DNA from 2 places in the Neobacillus sp. genome. Region 1 is predicted to be linked to the other one. Evidence: riboswitches for the same ligand, from Rfam matches in the RefSeq annotation. Region 1 holds a riboswitch; the other holds the start of a gene.
What was found. A riboswitch is a leader RNA that binds a small molecule or an ion and turns the genes downstream of it on or off. The one in region 1 is predicted to bind FMN.

Region 1 (7,927 bases):
GATGAGCTTTTTCTAATGAGGAATTGAATTTTTCCATGAATGGATTTACAGATAATATCTTCCTTTTTAGCTGAAAAAAGTCTATATTTAAAAGGATGTAACCTTTTTTACATAAATTTCGACTAATACTATGAACGGGGAGGGGAATGGATGGACTCCGTTTTCGATGAACTTTATCAAAAATATCATCATGACGTTTTTCAATTTCTATTTTATATGGTTAGAAATAAAGAGCACGCTGAGGATCTTGTTCAAGAAGTCTATATACGAGTATTTAAGTCTTATCAAAATTTCGAAGGAAAAAGCAGTGAAAAAACATGGCTGTTTTCCATTGCACGAAACGTAGCCATCGACTTTTTCCGTAAACAAAAGGGCTGGAAGGAGAAATTACTTGAAAAATTTGATTGGTCAACCAATCAGGTAAAGGATGAGTATCCAATACCAGAAGAGATTACCGTCCAAAAGGAAGAAATTCTATGGATTTACAAATGCCTTGAATTTTGCACGATGGACCAACGAGCCGTCATTGTTTTGCGATATCTACAGGATTTGTCCATTGCTGAAACAGCAAAGGCTTTAGGGTGGACGGAGAGTAAGGTTAAAACAACACAGCACCGCTCGTTAAAGGTTTTGAAAAAGCAAATGGAAATGTTTTATGAGAAGGAGGGATTAACAAGTGAAAAAGTCAGAGTGGAGCGATAGAGAGCTCGAAGAATTATTAAGGCTAATGCCAAAAATACAAGATCATCGCGATCCTCGTGACATTTACCAAAATGTTTCTCTTAAAAAGCGTAAAACCAAATCATGGATGTTACCTGGTATAGCTGCAGCAGCAGCATTGTTTCTTTTTTTCATTTTAGCTCCAAAATTAATGGATAGTACAAATTACTCTCACGATAAAACCCAAGAGCAAAAATCATCGGGAAATCAAGATATGAAGCTTGCTGATAAAAGGGATACCTCAATGATAGCATTACAAAAAGACGATCCTGCCGTCGCAAAAGAAAATTCACTTAAAACTGGTGATAAACCTGAACTAATGAGCACAAACAGTACTAAAACAGCTATCTATGATGAAGAAGTAGGAGACGGAAAAACAGTGTTAACCTATTGGATACCCGATCCAGATGTTCAAATACTCATTCCTGTTTCCATTATCGTTCCTGCTGCGAAGGATACGTCCCGGCTTACTCTGTTTAATGAAAATATGGCGAACTTAAAGGAAAAAGAGTGGGGATTAGGTGAGTTCTACCCGCTTAATCTGACAAGGGAGCTTTATGAAGAAAATAATAGTATCAAGGTTGATGTTCCTGAGAACCATCAGTACGGACTGGGATCTATGGAACTAACTTTTATTAATGCATTAATAAATGATATATCTTCCAATAGCAATAGTAATAAAATAATACTTACAACAAATGGTCAACCTGGAATTGATTTTGAGAGATTTGGGAAGATGGAAAATCTTGATATTGTTAATAAAAAAAATCATGCCTTTTTCTTTTACTATCCCAAAGGGAGCGACTACCCATTCCTAACACCATCTGAAGATTCGTATAAAGATATAAATGCAGCCTTTCAGGCAATGCAGACCGATATACCAGTACTAGGTTTAAAAAATTCACTATTGCCATTACAGCCGTTAAATGACGTTACTGTTATTGATAGAACCTTATATGTATCATTTAAGGGTCATTCGGAATTGAAAGATAATCAACTCACTTCATCTTCTTTTGAGGCTCTATTGCTAACCGCAAAAGAATTTGGTTTGGAAAAAGTGATTGTAAAGGATTCTCCGTTAACACACATCGGTTCATTCGATTTATCCAAAGAGAACAAAGTGCCAGTAGCGCCTAATTTACGCACCATCCAATAGACTTATCAAATCAACCCATAGTGGTTGATTTTTTTTATGAATAAAATAGTGAAATACTCCAAATTATAACAAGTATGCTCAAGTCACTCCTCGAAGTGTCAAAATGTACTAAACATGAACAAACCGACATATGGTGTGGAGGAGAGGACAAGTTATAAGGAGGAAAATCGAAAATGCGTGACTACATAAAGAGATTTTTGATTGCCATTATTATGGCGCTTTGTATCAGTTTATTATTTTTGGGTGGAAAGCATTCAGAGGCGGCAAGTTTGTCTGATACAAAGGAAATGAAGGACAGCTGGATTTGGCCATCAGATGGTGTCATTTCTGATACATATGGAACGAGGCATGGAACGCATAAAGGAATTGATATAGCCGGAAAATGGGACACTCCTGTTCTTGCTGTTGACGATGGATTGGTGGTGAAATCGTACTACTCTAATACATATGGGAATGTAGTGTTTCTTAAACACCCAAATCAATTTGTAACGGTTTATGCCCATTTAAACAAGCGAGCTGTTTCAGCGGGGCAAAATATTGAGCAGGGTGAGGTAATTGGGAATATGGGGAAAACAGGGCAGGCAACCGGAACTCATCTTCATTTTGAAGCTCATCAATTAGAATGGAGATTCGATAAGAAAAATGCACAGGATCCAGAAATACTGCTTGGTAAAGTGGATGTTGGCGAAGCTGTACAGGGGGGCATTGCAGGTATCGGTAATAACGTTATGGTAGCAAGTAGCCATTTATACCCGCAAATTCAGCAAGAGGCAGCGGGAGGAATAGATTCACCAACCAATGGAAGATATATTGTTAAACCTGGGGATACATTGTACTCCATTTCTAGGAAACAAAATATTTCAATAAATCGAATAAAAGAAATAAATCATCTCAATTCAGACTTAATTAGGGTAAATCAAACTTTAATCGTTCAGTAATTGTGTAACCTGTAGACATAGATTTTGCTGGTTTATGGTGCGAAAATGTTTAATAATAACCAATAAAATAAATGGATATTTCTTTTGCTTAACAAAAGCTGCGTTTTCCAGTATAATAATCTTGTAATTTAATATCGATCTATCTTCGGGGCAGGGTGAAATTCCCGATCGGCGGTATTTGAGTTATTCTCATAAGCCCGCGAGCCTTTATAGGCAGGATTTGGTGTGATTCCAAAGCCGACAGTATAGTCTGGATGGGAGAAGATGGAGGTTCTGCAGACGTTCAAAAAATAATGATTGATTGAACGTTTATTAAGCGTGCCTTAGTAACTCCCTCAAGTAATTATTCTTGGGGGATTTTTATTTACATGGGTCGACAGTTTGCTGAACCTCTCTTCCTTACACGATGGATCAAAAAAGGAGAGAGGAAGATGAAGAAAGTGAAGAACACAAAGAAGTCAAAGGTAAGGGTATATGTTTCAATTGGAATGCTGAGCAGTATCGCATATCTTTTAATGCTATTAAATTTTCCGCTGCCGCCGTTCCAAAATTTTTTATTAGTCGATTTCAGCGACATTCCAGCGTTAATTGCCGCTTTAATCTTTGGACCAATAGCGGGAATATTAGTTGAGTTTTTCAAAAATGTTCTAAATTATATTGCGACTGGAAGTCAAACAGGGATTCCAATAGGCCATATTGCTAATTTTCTGGCGGGCATTCTGTTTATTTTACCGACCTATTATGTATACAATAAAATAAAGACGAGAAAAGGCATGACATTTGCTTTAATACTCGGCACAATGACAATGGCAGTTATGATGAGTGTATTAAATTATTTTTTTATTCTCCCTGCCTATACAGCAATTTTGCATTATCCTGACCTGCGTAACTATGTGGTACCTGGAATTCTACCGTTCAATATACTAAAAGGTGTTGCTATGTCATTTGTCTTTATGTTACTGTTCACTAGAATGCAGGCGTGGATTAATAAATTTTCAACGGTAAAAAGTGCATAATAGCGTGAAAAGCAATCAGGTTTTTGCTCCTGGTTGCTTTTATTTTTATAACTCTGTAAATAGGAAAACCCCCGCCTAAGGAAGGTGGGGGTTAGTAGCTTAAGAATATCTTTTGGACAAAATATTATTCGAATTTAGTTGGATTGCCATCAAATGATTCGTCAGCAACTTTGATTGAATCAGTTGGACAGCCTTCAAATGCATCCATCATATCATCGATCAATACATCTGGAATTTCAACGATACCTTCATTATCGTCAAGAGTTACAAATGCAATACCTTCATCATCATAATCATAAATATCTGGTGCAGCAGCGCCACATGCACCACATGCGATGCAAGTTTCTTTATCCACAATTGTATACTTTGCCATGAAAAAAACCTCCCAATTAAATAACAAAAATTATTCTTACTCATTATCCATGTTTAAAATGGAAACGCATTACACATTTCTATTGTAAAACTGTATGAGCAACTTTTCAATAGAAAAATACTATTAAAAACGTGGTTGTTTAGTTGATTTTCTTAAACTTCCACATATTTTGGCAACAACCTCCTTCATTTCATGTTAAAATAAGAATAGAAAAAAACGGTATTTTGTCGATATAAAGCGAAAAAGTGATGGGAGGCCCTGAATGCTGCAAATAGAACCCATTATTTTATATTGTTTAAAACAATTAGACAGTGAACGGACGATTTATTCTGTCTATCACCTTTTGAATGGAAAAAGATCCTCACAAACCATCCAGGATGCTCATTTATATTCTTTGAAAAAGTTTTTTGGGATATATGAATCTTTAACGAGAGAATCCTTTGAAGAAATAATTCAATCCTTGCTAAAAAAAAAGTGGATCTATCCCTCAATGGAGCAGCGATTCCTTGTGACATCCTTGGGAAAGTCAGTTTTAACCACCCATCCACTACCCTATTTTATGAATGGATGGAAATATCATTTATTCACATCGCAGGTTTGGGAAAGACTGAGTCTATTTATTCAGGTCACTTCGAATCTTGTTTACCAGGAAGCAAGATACGTTCCCATCCAAAAAAACAAAGATGTTCATAAATGGCTGAAAGCTGTTTTAAAAGAAATCCAAGCACCAAGGAAAGAAGTTGGCAGACTTGTTTTTTTCGAGCTGGTAGACTGTTTTAATGATGCAACTGAGATAGATCCCTCTCTATTGGTATTTCGGTTAACTGGTTTTCAACAAATAGGATTAACTCCTAGGCAGGCAGCCCAAAAGTTACATATGGAAATTCACGATTACCATATCGGATTTATTCACACACTTCATTACTTGATTCAAAAAATTAACTGCGAGTCTAATCGTTTTAGGATTCTATCCCTTCTTTTCCACGAACTGCAGCAAGATAATGAATTAACTCACTCTTCACAGAAAACGTGGGCGTTATTGAAACATGGATATTCCCTTGATATGATTGCCACTTACAGGCATTTGAAATTAAGTACTATTGAAGACCATCTCGTTGAGTTTGCCTTAAATATAGATAATTTTCCTATAGATGTTTATGTAGATAAAGAGTTACAAACAAAGATTTTGGAAATATCCCGGGACTCAGCAACGAGACAGCTAAAGATTATTAGGGAAAAACTGAAGACAGCAACTTATTTTCAAATTAGATTAGTGCTGGCAAAGTATGGTGGTCGATAATGGAGTTAGAAAGTATTTTAGAAAAATATTTTGGTTATCATTCGTTTAAAACAGGACAAAAAGAAGTCATCTCGTCCATACTTTCCGGGCAACATACATTGGCGATGCTGCCGACAGGTACAGGAAAATCGTTGTGTTACCAGCTTCCTGGTTATGTTTTAAAAGGGCAGATTTTGATTATTTCTCCACTTCTTTCTCTTATGCAGGACCAAGTGGAGCAGTTTATGCGGTTTGGCGAAAAAAGGATCATTGCCTTGAATTCTTTTCTTTCTGTCGCAGAAAGAAATAGTGCACTTCGGCAGCTAAGCAGCTACAAGTATATTTTTCTTTCTCCTGAAATGTTGCAGATTCCCTTTATTATTAGCAGGATTCAGGAAATGACCATCTCGTTGTTTGTGGTCGATGAGGCCCATTGTATCTCCCAATGGGGTTATGATTTTCGTCCCGATTATTCAAAGCTGGGTGAGATTCGAAAGAAGCTTGGGAATCCCCTCACACTTGCCCTTACAGCGACAGCGACAAGTAAGGTGAGAGAGGATATAATAGCTTCCCTTGGGTTAGAAGAAATGATCAAAGTAGAATCGACGATTGACCGCCCGAATATAGCCTACTATGTTGAACAAATAACCGATTACCATGATAAGCAAAACCGAGTAATTGACCTAGTTTCATGGCTGCAAAAGCCTGGGATCATATATTTTTCTAGTAAAAAAGCTGCAGAACAAATGGCGTCATTATTGGTAGAAAAAGAAATATGTCAAGCAATGGCCTACCACGGGGGATTAGATCAAACTACAAGAATTTTGATTCAACAACAGTTTATTTACGGCCAGCTCGATGTAATCTGTGCAACAAGTGCATTTGGAATGGGCGTAAATAAAGAAAATATTCGATTTATTATCCACTTTCACATGCCGATGCAAATAGAATCCTATCTACAGGAAATCGGCAGGGCAGGACGGGATGGATTGCCTAGTATTGCTATTCTATTATATTCGCCGGGTGACGAGCAGCTTCCGATTCAGCTTGCAGAAGGCGAATTGCCTTCTATGCAGCAAATTGATTGGCTGTTCAACAGATTGGCGGATGAACAACCCTTAATGGATGGAAGATTTAAATTAAACAATCACTTAAAAGAGCTTGGTGGTTTTTCAGAAATACAATGGCGAATTATTGAGGATTTTGTTTACAGCCCACAACCACAAACAAGTTCCAGTGATTATTTACAAGTAACTATTAAAGAATTTGTTAAGAAAAGAATAACAATTAAGAAATCGAATATTTTTAGAATGAAAAAATGGGTAGAATCAACCTCATGCAGACGTGAATCAATCTTAGATTATTTTACTGAAATATTATCCGACAAGGTTCCTTCGTGCTGCGATCAATGTGGTTTGCAATTAAGCGAGTATAAATCCAATAAAAAAACTCCAGTTTTAACAGCTGAAGAAGAGAAGTGGAAGGATTATCTTGCCAAAATATTACTTAATAGTGGGTTGACCAAATGAAAAAGAAGTATAATGACCTAATCTCAAGTTTAACTGAAAAAGAATTGCTATTTCATTTGTATATGACCCAAATAATTCTCCTTGCGATTTCGTTCATTTTAGGGTTTCTTTTATTTGATCATTTCTCCTTTTTGAACAATATTCACTTGAATGACTTAAATATTGTGGTCATTGGAATACCTGCAGGTGTTACAGTTGTTATAATGGATATTGTATTAATGAAATGGTTGCCTTCATCTTATTATGATGACGGTGGGTTGAATGAAAGAATTTTTAAAAAGAGAACAACCTTACATATATTGGTAATTGCTGCGTTTGTGGCTTGTAGTGAGGAATTGCTATTCCGTGGAATTATTCAAACAAAGGTTGGTCTCATCCTGGCCAGCATTATTTTCGCTGTCATTCACTTTCGCTACCTGTTTAATTGGTTCTTATTTCTTAATATTGTCTTATTAAGTTTTATTATTGGAATGGTATATGAGTGGACCGGTAATTTAGCTGTAACCATTATGATGCATTTTGTTATCGATTTTCTTTTGGGTGTATATATAAAAATTAGCCGAATGAAAATGGCTGATGAACAAGGGGGAACTGCTCCATGAACAAAGAAGAACCATATAGAGATCAAGCGGAAAGATTAAAGCAGCGGATTCAAAAAATTAATGAACAAAATGAATTAATTGAAGAAAGTGACCATTTACCTCCTAGAGAGGAGATCCATCGTCAAAAGAAGAAAAAAACAAAATGGAAGCTAAAATACCCAATTATTCGCTTATTAGTTTTATGTTTTATCCTACTTCCTATCATAATTTTAAGTGTAATTTCATATCTTAATGATGGAAAATTAATGAAGGTAAATGAAAAAACTTCTGGCGGCACAGTCGGATATGAAACCGTCAACTTTGAAAAGTCGAAA
Region 2 (7,927 bases), on a different contig from region 1:
AAGGAATGGCAGGATTCAAACGGTTTATCGACCTGATTGATTCTGAGCCTGAAGTGAAGGATATAGTGGACGCGGTGGAAGTTGCTTCACTAAAAGGAAATATCGTCTTTGATGAAGTTTCATTTCGCTACGATTCGCATAAATCTGTTTTAGAAAATATTAATTTGGATCTCCGTTCAGGTGAGACGGTTGCCCTTGTTGGCCCATCGGGGGCTGGTAAGACAACCATTTGCTCTTTGATTCCCCGGTTTTATGATGTGAATAGCGGAGGGATTTATATTGATGGTCTTGATATCCGTGATATGACCAAAAAATCCTTGCGTTCACAAATAGGAATCGTTCAGCAGGATGTATTCCTATTTACAGGGACACTACGCGAAAATATTGCATACGGAAAACAGGATGCAACCGATGAGGAAATTGCTGAAGCAGCAGGTCGTGCTCATCTTGAAAAATTCATTGCTTCCTTACCTGATGGCTATGAGACACAAATTGGTGAGAGGGGCTTAAAGCTCTCTGGCGGCCAAAAGCAGCGGCTTGCGATTGCACGGATGTTTTTGAAAAATCCACCAATCTTGATTTTGGATGAAGCTACCTCTGCTCTTGATACCGAAACTGAAATGGTCATTCAGGAAGCTTTGACAGAACTTGCCCAAAACAGAACCACTCTTATTATTGCCCATAGGCTTGCAACGATTCGTAATGCCGACCGCATTATCGTCGTGACTGAGGACGGTATCGCTGAAGAGGGCAGACATGATGAGCTTATTGAGCAAGGTGGTATTTTTGCAAACCTTCATCGGGTGCAGTTTCAGCAATAATCTTTATAGAATTATTTTCTGTAAATGGGTAATTTATTCTTAAAAAAATTTTAGTTCTTTTTGGAATTAGCTGTGTATAAGAAGATAATTGAAGGGCTAAAATAATTGGGCAAGTATAATTTGCAAAATCATGTAATTGTTACATGCTAGGAGGCTACAAAGAAATGGAACATGGTAAAGTAAAATGGTTTAACAGTGAAAAAGGTTTTGGGTTCATTGAGCGTGAGGGTGGAGAAGATGTATTCGTTCACTTCTCGGCAATTCAAAGTGAAGGATACAAGTCCTTAGATGAGGGTCAAGAGGTTACGTTTGAAATCGAAAATGGCCAACGTGGACCACAAGCGGTAAACGTTCGTAAATCATAATGACCAATGAATAAAACAGACTCCATCATTCGGAGTCTGTTTTTTCGTTAGCAGGCAAAGAGGCGTTTGCGATTTTTAATTTTTTTGAATCTCTTTGACTCTGCCAACTTGTCCATTGGTTAATCTTACTTTAATTCCATGTGGATGAAAACTAGATTTGGTCAATATATCCTTAACTACCCCTGCTGTAAGAGTGCCACTTTTTTGATCCGCTTTTAGGACTATTTTGACAAAAGCACCGGGGAGAATTTCTTTTCTATTTTGACCGTTAGACACCCATTTTTCTCCGAGAATTACTCACTTTTTTCGTCTGCTGGCTCTTCATCTGTTTGGTTGTTTGTGAATTATTTGAGCCGGAATTTCCTGCCGCTGCTTTGTTTTTCTTGTTTTCAAGCTGCAGCTTCATAGCTTCCTGTAAACTAATTTTCCTTTTTGGCTCTTCTATTGTCTTTTTTTCATTTGTATCATTCATTGTAATCCTCCTAAACCTTATTAAATACAGTATAATCTATTTTCCACCAGATTAAAATTTATCATTAAAAAACTGCTATGAAAAATTTAACGATTGTTTATTTTGTATTATTCTAAACTTTCAATTAATACGGAAACATGGTAGAATAAAAGATAGGTGATGTCCTTCCACTATTTTCTATCTGCAACTAGGGCACGACTTCACAATTCACTTAAATAGAAATTTTTAGGACGTTATTCAGCAATTTTGGAATAACGTCCTTTATTTTTAATACCTATATTATAGTGGTAGATGTCTTTTTTAATAAACAATATTACTTTATATTTATTATAATTTAGTATTGATTATTTATAAATTTATATTATAATTTAGTTATTGGCTCTAAAAAATAATTTACGAGGTGATGAAGTGAGTAATGAAAACAAACACTTAACAACGGGAACTGGAGCTCCAGTCGGTGATAACCAAAACTCAATGACAGCAGGAATGCATGGACCGACATTAATTCAAGATGTACACTTAATTGAGAAATTGGCTCACTTTAACAGGGAACGTGTGCCTGAGCGTGTTGTGCATGCTAAGGGGGCAGGAGCACATGGTTACTTCGAAGTGACAAATGACATGTCAAAATACACAAAAGCCAAGTTGTTTAATGGGGTTGGTAAGCGTACACCAATGTTTATTCGATTCTCAACAGTAGCGGGTGAACTAGGCTCTTCCGATACTGTTCGTGACCCTCGTGGATTTTCAGTCAAGTTTTATACAGAAGAAGGAAATTATGATCTTGTCGGAAATAACACTCCTATTTTCTTTATTCGTGATGCTATTAAATTCCCTGATTTCATTCATACGCAAAAAAGAGATCCAAAATCACATTTGAAAAATCCAAATGCCGTCTGGGATTTCTGGTCCTTATCACCTGAATCTTTACACCAAGTTACATACCTAATGGGTGACCGTGGGATTCCTGCCACACTTCGTCATATGAATGGTTATGGAAGCCATACATTTAAATGGGTAAATGCTGACGGAGAAGCTGTTTGGGTAAAATACCACTTTAAAACAGAACAAGATGTCAAAAACATGACGAATGAAGTTGCAGCTAAATTAGCAGGTGAAAACCCTGATTATCATACAGAAGATTTGTTTAATGCCATTGATAAGGGCGACTTCCCAGCATGGAAATTACATGTGCAAATTATGCCATTTGAAGATGCCTTTTCATATCGCTTTGATCCATTTGATGTCACAAAGGTCTGGTCACATAAGGATTATCCGTTAATAGAGATAGGGCGGATGGTGCTTAATCGCAATCCTGAAAACTATTTTGCAGAGGTGGAACAGGCTACATTCTCACCAGGAACAATGGTACCAGGTGTTGAGGCTTCTCCTGATAAGATGCTTCAAGGTCGTATCTTCGCTTATTCTGATGCGCACCGTTATCGTGTCGGACCGAATCATAACTTGCTGCCAATTAACCGGCCAAAAGTGGAAGTAAATAACTATCAACGTGACGGTGCAATGCGGTCTGACAATAATGGCGGCGGTTCGGTTTATTATGAACCAAACAGCTATGGAGGACCTAAGGAAACACCTGAACATAAGCAAACAGCCTTCCAGGTGACAGGTGTGGCTGAACAGGTTGCTTATGATGAGCACGACCATTACACGCAAGCGGGTGACCTTTATCGTTTAATGTCAGAAGAGGAGCGCTCAAGGTTGGTGGAAACGGTCGTAGGTGCCATGAAGCCAGTTGAGAGAGAGGACATCAAGCTTCGTCAGATTCAGCATTTTTACAAAGCAGATCCTGAGTATGGTGAGAGAGTCGCAAAGGGCTTGAATTTAGCGATACCGCAAGAAGTTAAATAATCTAGTTAACTATTAAAAAAAGAATACTAAATGCATAAATGATTTTTAAAACCCAGTGACCCTAAAATAATAATTGTTCAAGCAGCGGAACCATGTCTCCGCTGCTTTTTTTATCTATTTTAATACTATTTTAAAAAAATGGTTATTACGGAAAATTATGGTAAAATGATGTTTTTTGTCGTTATTTTATTATTTAGCCATTATAAAACTGATGATTTAGTCGAATTTTCTTTGCAGGATTTTAAGGGATATTTTTAGAATTATAGAAATAAGATAGAGATTAAAGGGGGGATTTGCTTGGATATCCAAGTGATCGAAAAAGAAGATATAAATGTAGTTGGAATTTGTTGGAATGGCACATATTCACAGTTGGGAACAATTTCGAGTCTCTTTAGAAACATGGAGCAACGTCTTGATGAAGTATCATATCAGACAGATGAACCAGTTTTGATTGCCCCATTTCACAGCCGGGAAACGGAGCTTACCTATTATGTAACCAAACCAGTTGAAAAAATCAGTCAAATCCCTGCAGGTATGGTCGGTTTTACGATTCCCAGTAAAAACTATGTTTTCACTACCTATAAGGGCAGTCTGGATGGAGTTGAAAATACATACCTACAAATGTTCTCTTGGATGCAAGAGTATGGCTATGAACAGGATCATCATGCATTAAGTTTAGAAATCTATAAAGAAAAATATAAACACCAAAATGCGAATGGTGACCTGTATTTTGAGATATATTTACCAGTAAAGTCTTATAAAAAAAATAATCAATGAAAGAAATAAATTTAATTAATAGTAATGTGATTTTTGGGAGGAGTACCACCTCCCATTATTTTTTTGCTTCTTTTCAGGGCTTTGTTTTGTGCATTTCCCTTTACTGTTTGAATTAAGTATAATAACATATAAATGTATATTCGAATAATTTCCTTCGGGGTCAGGTGAAATTCCTAACCGGCGGTGATGAAGCAATGCTTCTTAGTCCGTGACCCGGTTAACATATTTTGTTAAACGGTGGATCTGGTGAAACTCCAGGACCGACAGTTAAAGTCTGGATGGGAGAAGGAAAAGGCAGGATTAAGGGTAGGGTGAATTGTACCTATTTTTAAGCCTTAATTTTCTATTGTCTTTTTTCAGGACCCTGAAGACCTTTTGTCTTCAGGGTCTTTTTATATCCTTTTTAAGGGAGTAAGGACTATGAACGATACCGACTACATGAAATTAGCTTTAAATCTTGCCAAAGGCACGTTGGGGCAAACATCACCCAATCCCGTTGTTGGTGCCGTACTGGTGAAGGAAAATCAAATTATTGGCATGGGGGCACATTTAAAAGCGGGTGAACCTCATGCAGAGGTACATGCTATTCAAATGGCTGGAGATAAAGCAAAAGATTCAACCTTGTATGTAACACTCGAGCCATGCAGCCATTTCGGAAAGACACCGCCCTGCTCAGATTTGGTAATAAAGACAGGTGTGCGTAAAGTATTTGTTGCAACTACTGATCCAAATCCCCAAGTTGCAGGTACAGGTATGGAACGAATGAAAAAGGCAGGAATCGAAGTGGAAGTTGGAATGCTGCAACAGCAGGCACTAGAGCTGAATAAAGCCTTTTTCTATAACATCCAAACAAACCTTCCCTTTGTCACCTTGAAATCTGCTGCCAGTTTGGATGGAAAAACGGCAACAGTAACCGGTGAAAGCATGTGGATTACAGGTGAGGAAGCGAGAAGTGATGTTCATCAATTGCGCCATCAGCATGACGGGATTTTAGTTGGTGTAAATACGGTAATACAGGATAATCCCAGCTTGACGACAAGGCTTGAGACAGGTGGTAAAAACCCAATTCGGATCATATTGGATACTCATCTGAGGACACCGCAGAACGCGAAAGTAATTAAAGATTTTTTGGCACCAACATGGCTTATCACAGGGGCTGAAGTCGACCAAAAACGAGTAGAACAGTTTACCGAAATAGGGATTGAAGTGATTAAATTGGAAAAACAGCAGATAATCATTAAAGATCTGTTAGTGACTTTAGGAAAAAGGGGAATCACTTCGCTTTTTGTCGAAGGCGGATCAGAAGTGCATGGCAGTTTTTTAAAGGAACGTGCCTTCCAACAAATCATTACCTATATTGCACCGAAATTAATAGGTGGAAAACTAGCCCCAACCCTATTCGGTGGTGAAGGAATTGAAAAAATGGCCGAGGCTGTTTTGCTGAACATTAAACAGGTGGATATGATTGGCAGCGATATAAGAATTATCGCTGAACCTAAGTAAGGAGCAGGAATTATTATGTTTACCGGAATCATTGAGGAAATTGGGGTAGTCTCGAATATCCAACGGACAGGTGAGTCGTTTGTTCTTACATTAGATGCGAAAAAAATCCTTAAAGATGTGCATCTTGGAGACAGCATTGCTGTCAACGGCGTATGCCTAACAGTTACAACTTTTTCAGGCAATCATTTCACGGTAGATGTGATGCCGGAAACAGTCAATGCGACCAGTTTAAAGATGGTTAAGCGGGGTTCCAAAGTTAATTTGGAAAGGGCAATGGCAGCTGGTGGAAGGTTTGGCGGTCATTTCGTCTCAGGACATATCGATGGAACAGGAGTTATTAAAAGTAAACAGGCCTTCGAAAATGCAGTTTATTATACAATTGAAGCCGATGAAGAATTGTTAAAGTATGTGATATTAAAAGGTTCCATTGCAGTGGATGGGACAAGCCTTACTGTCTTTGGCGTAACGGAAAATAGTTTTACGATATCACTAATTCCACATACATTGTCGGAAACGGTCTTGGGACTAAAGGGTTCCGGGGATATCGTCAATTTAGAATGTGACATGATTGGAAAATACGTTGGACATTTTTTTAACAAGATGACATTAGATAATCAGCAAAAAAGTAGGACAGCGATAACCACGAAATTTTTAGAAGAAAACGGCTTTTTATAATCGATAATTCGGAAAAACTTGGTTTAGCCAGGGTTTTGTAATATAAAGAGGAGTGATATGGCGTGTTTAATACAATTGATGAAGCCATAACTGATTTAAAAGAAGGAAAGGTTGTCATTGTTTGCGATGACGAGGATAGAGAAAATGAAGGGGACTTTATCGCCCTAGCTGAAAAAACTTCACCAGATGTGATTAATTTCATGGTCACCTATGGACGAGGACTCGTATGTGTTCCTATCGAGGAAGAATTAGCACAAAAACTTGACTTACTCCCGATGGTTTCAAACAATACGGATTCACATGGAACTGCTTTTACTGTAAGCATTGACCATAAATTTTCAACAACTGGGATTTCTGCCTTTGAACGTTCCGCCACAGTTTTAAGCATGCTGGATCCAGCGTCTAAAGCTGCTGATTTTAAAAGACCTGGTCATATTTTTCCGCTTATAGCTAAAAAAGGTGGGGTGCTGCGAAGAACAGGACATACGGAAGCAGCAGTAGACCTAGCTAAATTATGTGGCGCCAAGCCTACCGGGGTCATTTGTGAAATCATGAATGAGGACGGTACGATGGCGCGTGTTCCTCAGCTTCGTAAAATTGCTGATAATCTAAACGTGAAAATGATAACGATAAAAGACTTGATTGAATACAGAAACAAAAAGGATAACTTAATTAAACGAGAAGTAGAAATTAATTTACCTACAGAATTTGGCACCTTTAAAGCGGTCGGTTATTCGAATCTTGTTGACGGAAAAGAGCATGTCGCCTTAGTGAAGGGTGAAATTGATCCTGAAACTCCTGTCCTTGTTAGAGTTCACTCAGAATGTTTGACAGGTGATGTTTTCGGTTCGTACCGCTGTGATTGCGGACCACAGCTCCATGCTGCCTTAAGCCAAATTAATCATGCGGGGAATGGAGTCCTGTTGTATATGCGTCAGGAAGGCCGTGGTATCGGTTTGCTAAATAAACTAAGAGCCTATAAGCTTCAAGAAGAAGGCTATGATACCGTAGAAGCCAATGAAAAGCTTGGTTTTGGTGCCGATTTAAGAGAATACGGCATTGGAGCCCAAATTTTGAAGGATTTAGGCATAAAAAAAATGCTGTTATTAACGAATAACCCACGAAAAATAAAAGGTCTAAAAGGATATGATCTTGAGGTAGTGGAACGGGTGCCGCTACAAATGGAAATGAGAACGGAAAATGCCAATTATTTAAGAACAAAGCACGATAAACTTGGTCATTTGTTTCATTATTAAACAATAAGTATATGGAGGTTTCCACAATGGGAAATATTTTCGAAGGAAATTTGGTAGGATCTGGATTAAAAGTAGGTATCGTGGTTGGTCGGTTTAACGAATTCATTACAAGTAAATTATTAGGCGGTGCGCAGGATGCCCTTAAAAGACATGGAGTCAATGAATCCGACATTGATATCGCCTGGGTTC

Region 2: another riboswitch for FMN. It lies ahead of ribD (bifunctional diaminohydroxyphosphoribosylaminopyrimidine deaminase/5-amino-6-(5-phosphoribosylamino)uracil reductase RibD); the one in region 1 lies ahead of RTR43_RS20075 (ECF transporter S component).

The regions. Positions count from the first base shown of each region.
Region 1 is NZ_DALZYO010000038.1:31,455-39,381, reverse strand. Features, by position in the region: gene sigX (RNA polymerase sigma factor SigX) at 151-702, shown strand; gene RTR43_RS20085 (hypothetical protein) at 677-1,876, shown strand; gene RTR43_RS20080 (peptidoglycan DD-metalloendopeptidase family protein) at 2,050-2,814, shown strand; FMN riboswitch at 2,952-3,084, shown strand; gene RTR43_RS20075 (ECF transporter S component) at 3,246-3,830, shown strand; gene RTR43_RS20070 (ferredoxin) at 3,955-4,203, opposite strand; gene RTR43_RS20065 (YpbB family protein) at 4,466-5,503, shown strand; gene RTR43_RS20060 (RecQ family ATP-dependent DNA helicase) at 5,503-7,011, shown strand; gene RTR43_RS20055 (CPBP family intramembrane glutamic endopeptidase) at 7,008-7,613, shown strand; gene RTR43_RS20050 (LysM peptidoglycan-binding domain-containing protein) at 7,610-7,927, shown strand, end outside.
Region 2 is NZ_DALZYO010000047.1:16,852-24,778, reverse strand. Features, by position in the region: gene RTR43_RS22165 (ABC transporter ATP-binding protein) at 1-821, shown strand, start outside; gene RTR43_RS22160 (cold-shock protein) at 986-1,186, shown strand; gene RTR43_RS22155 (YwbE family protein) at 1,262-1,462, opposite strand; gene RTR43_RS22150 (hypothetical protein) at 1,455-1,658, opposite strand; gene katA (catalase KatA) at 2,067-3,527, shown strand; gene RTR43_RS22140 (GyrI-like domain-containing protein) at 3,825-4,304, shown strand; FMN riboswitch at 4,451-4,598, shown strand; gene ribD (bifunctional diaminohydroxyphosphoribosylaminopyrimidine deaminase/5-amino-6-(5-phosphoribosylamino)uracil reductase RibD) at 4,725-5,807, shown strand; gene ribE (riboflavin synthase) at 5,823-6,482, shown strand; gene RTR43_RS22125 (bifunctional 3,4-dihydroxy-2-butanone-4-phosphate synthase/GTP cyclohydrolase II) at 6,545-7,738, shown strand; gene ribH (6,7-dimethyl-8-ribityllumazine synthase) at 7,765-7,927, shown strand, end outside.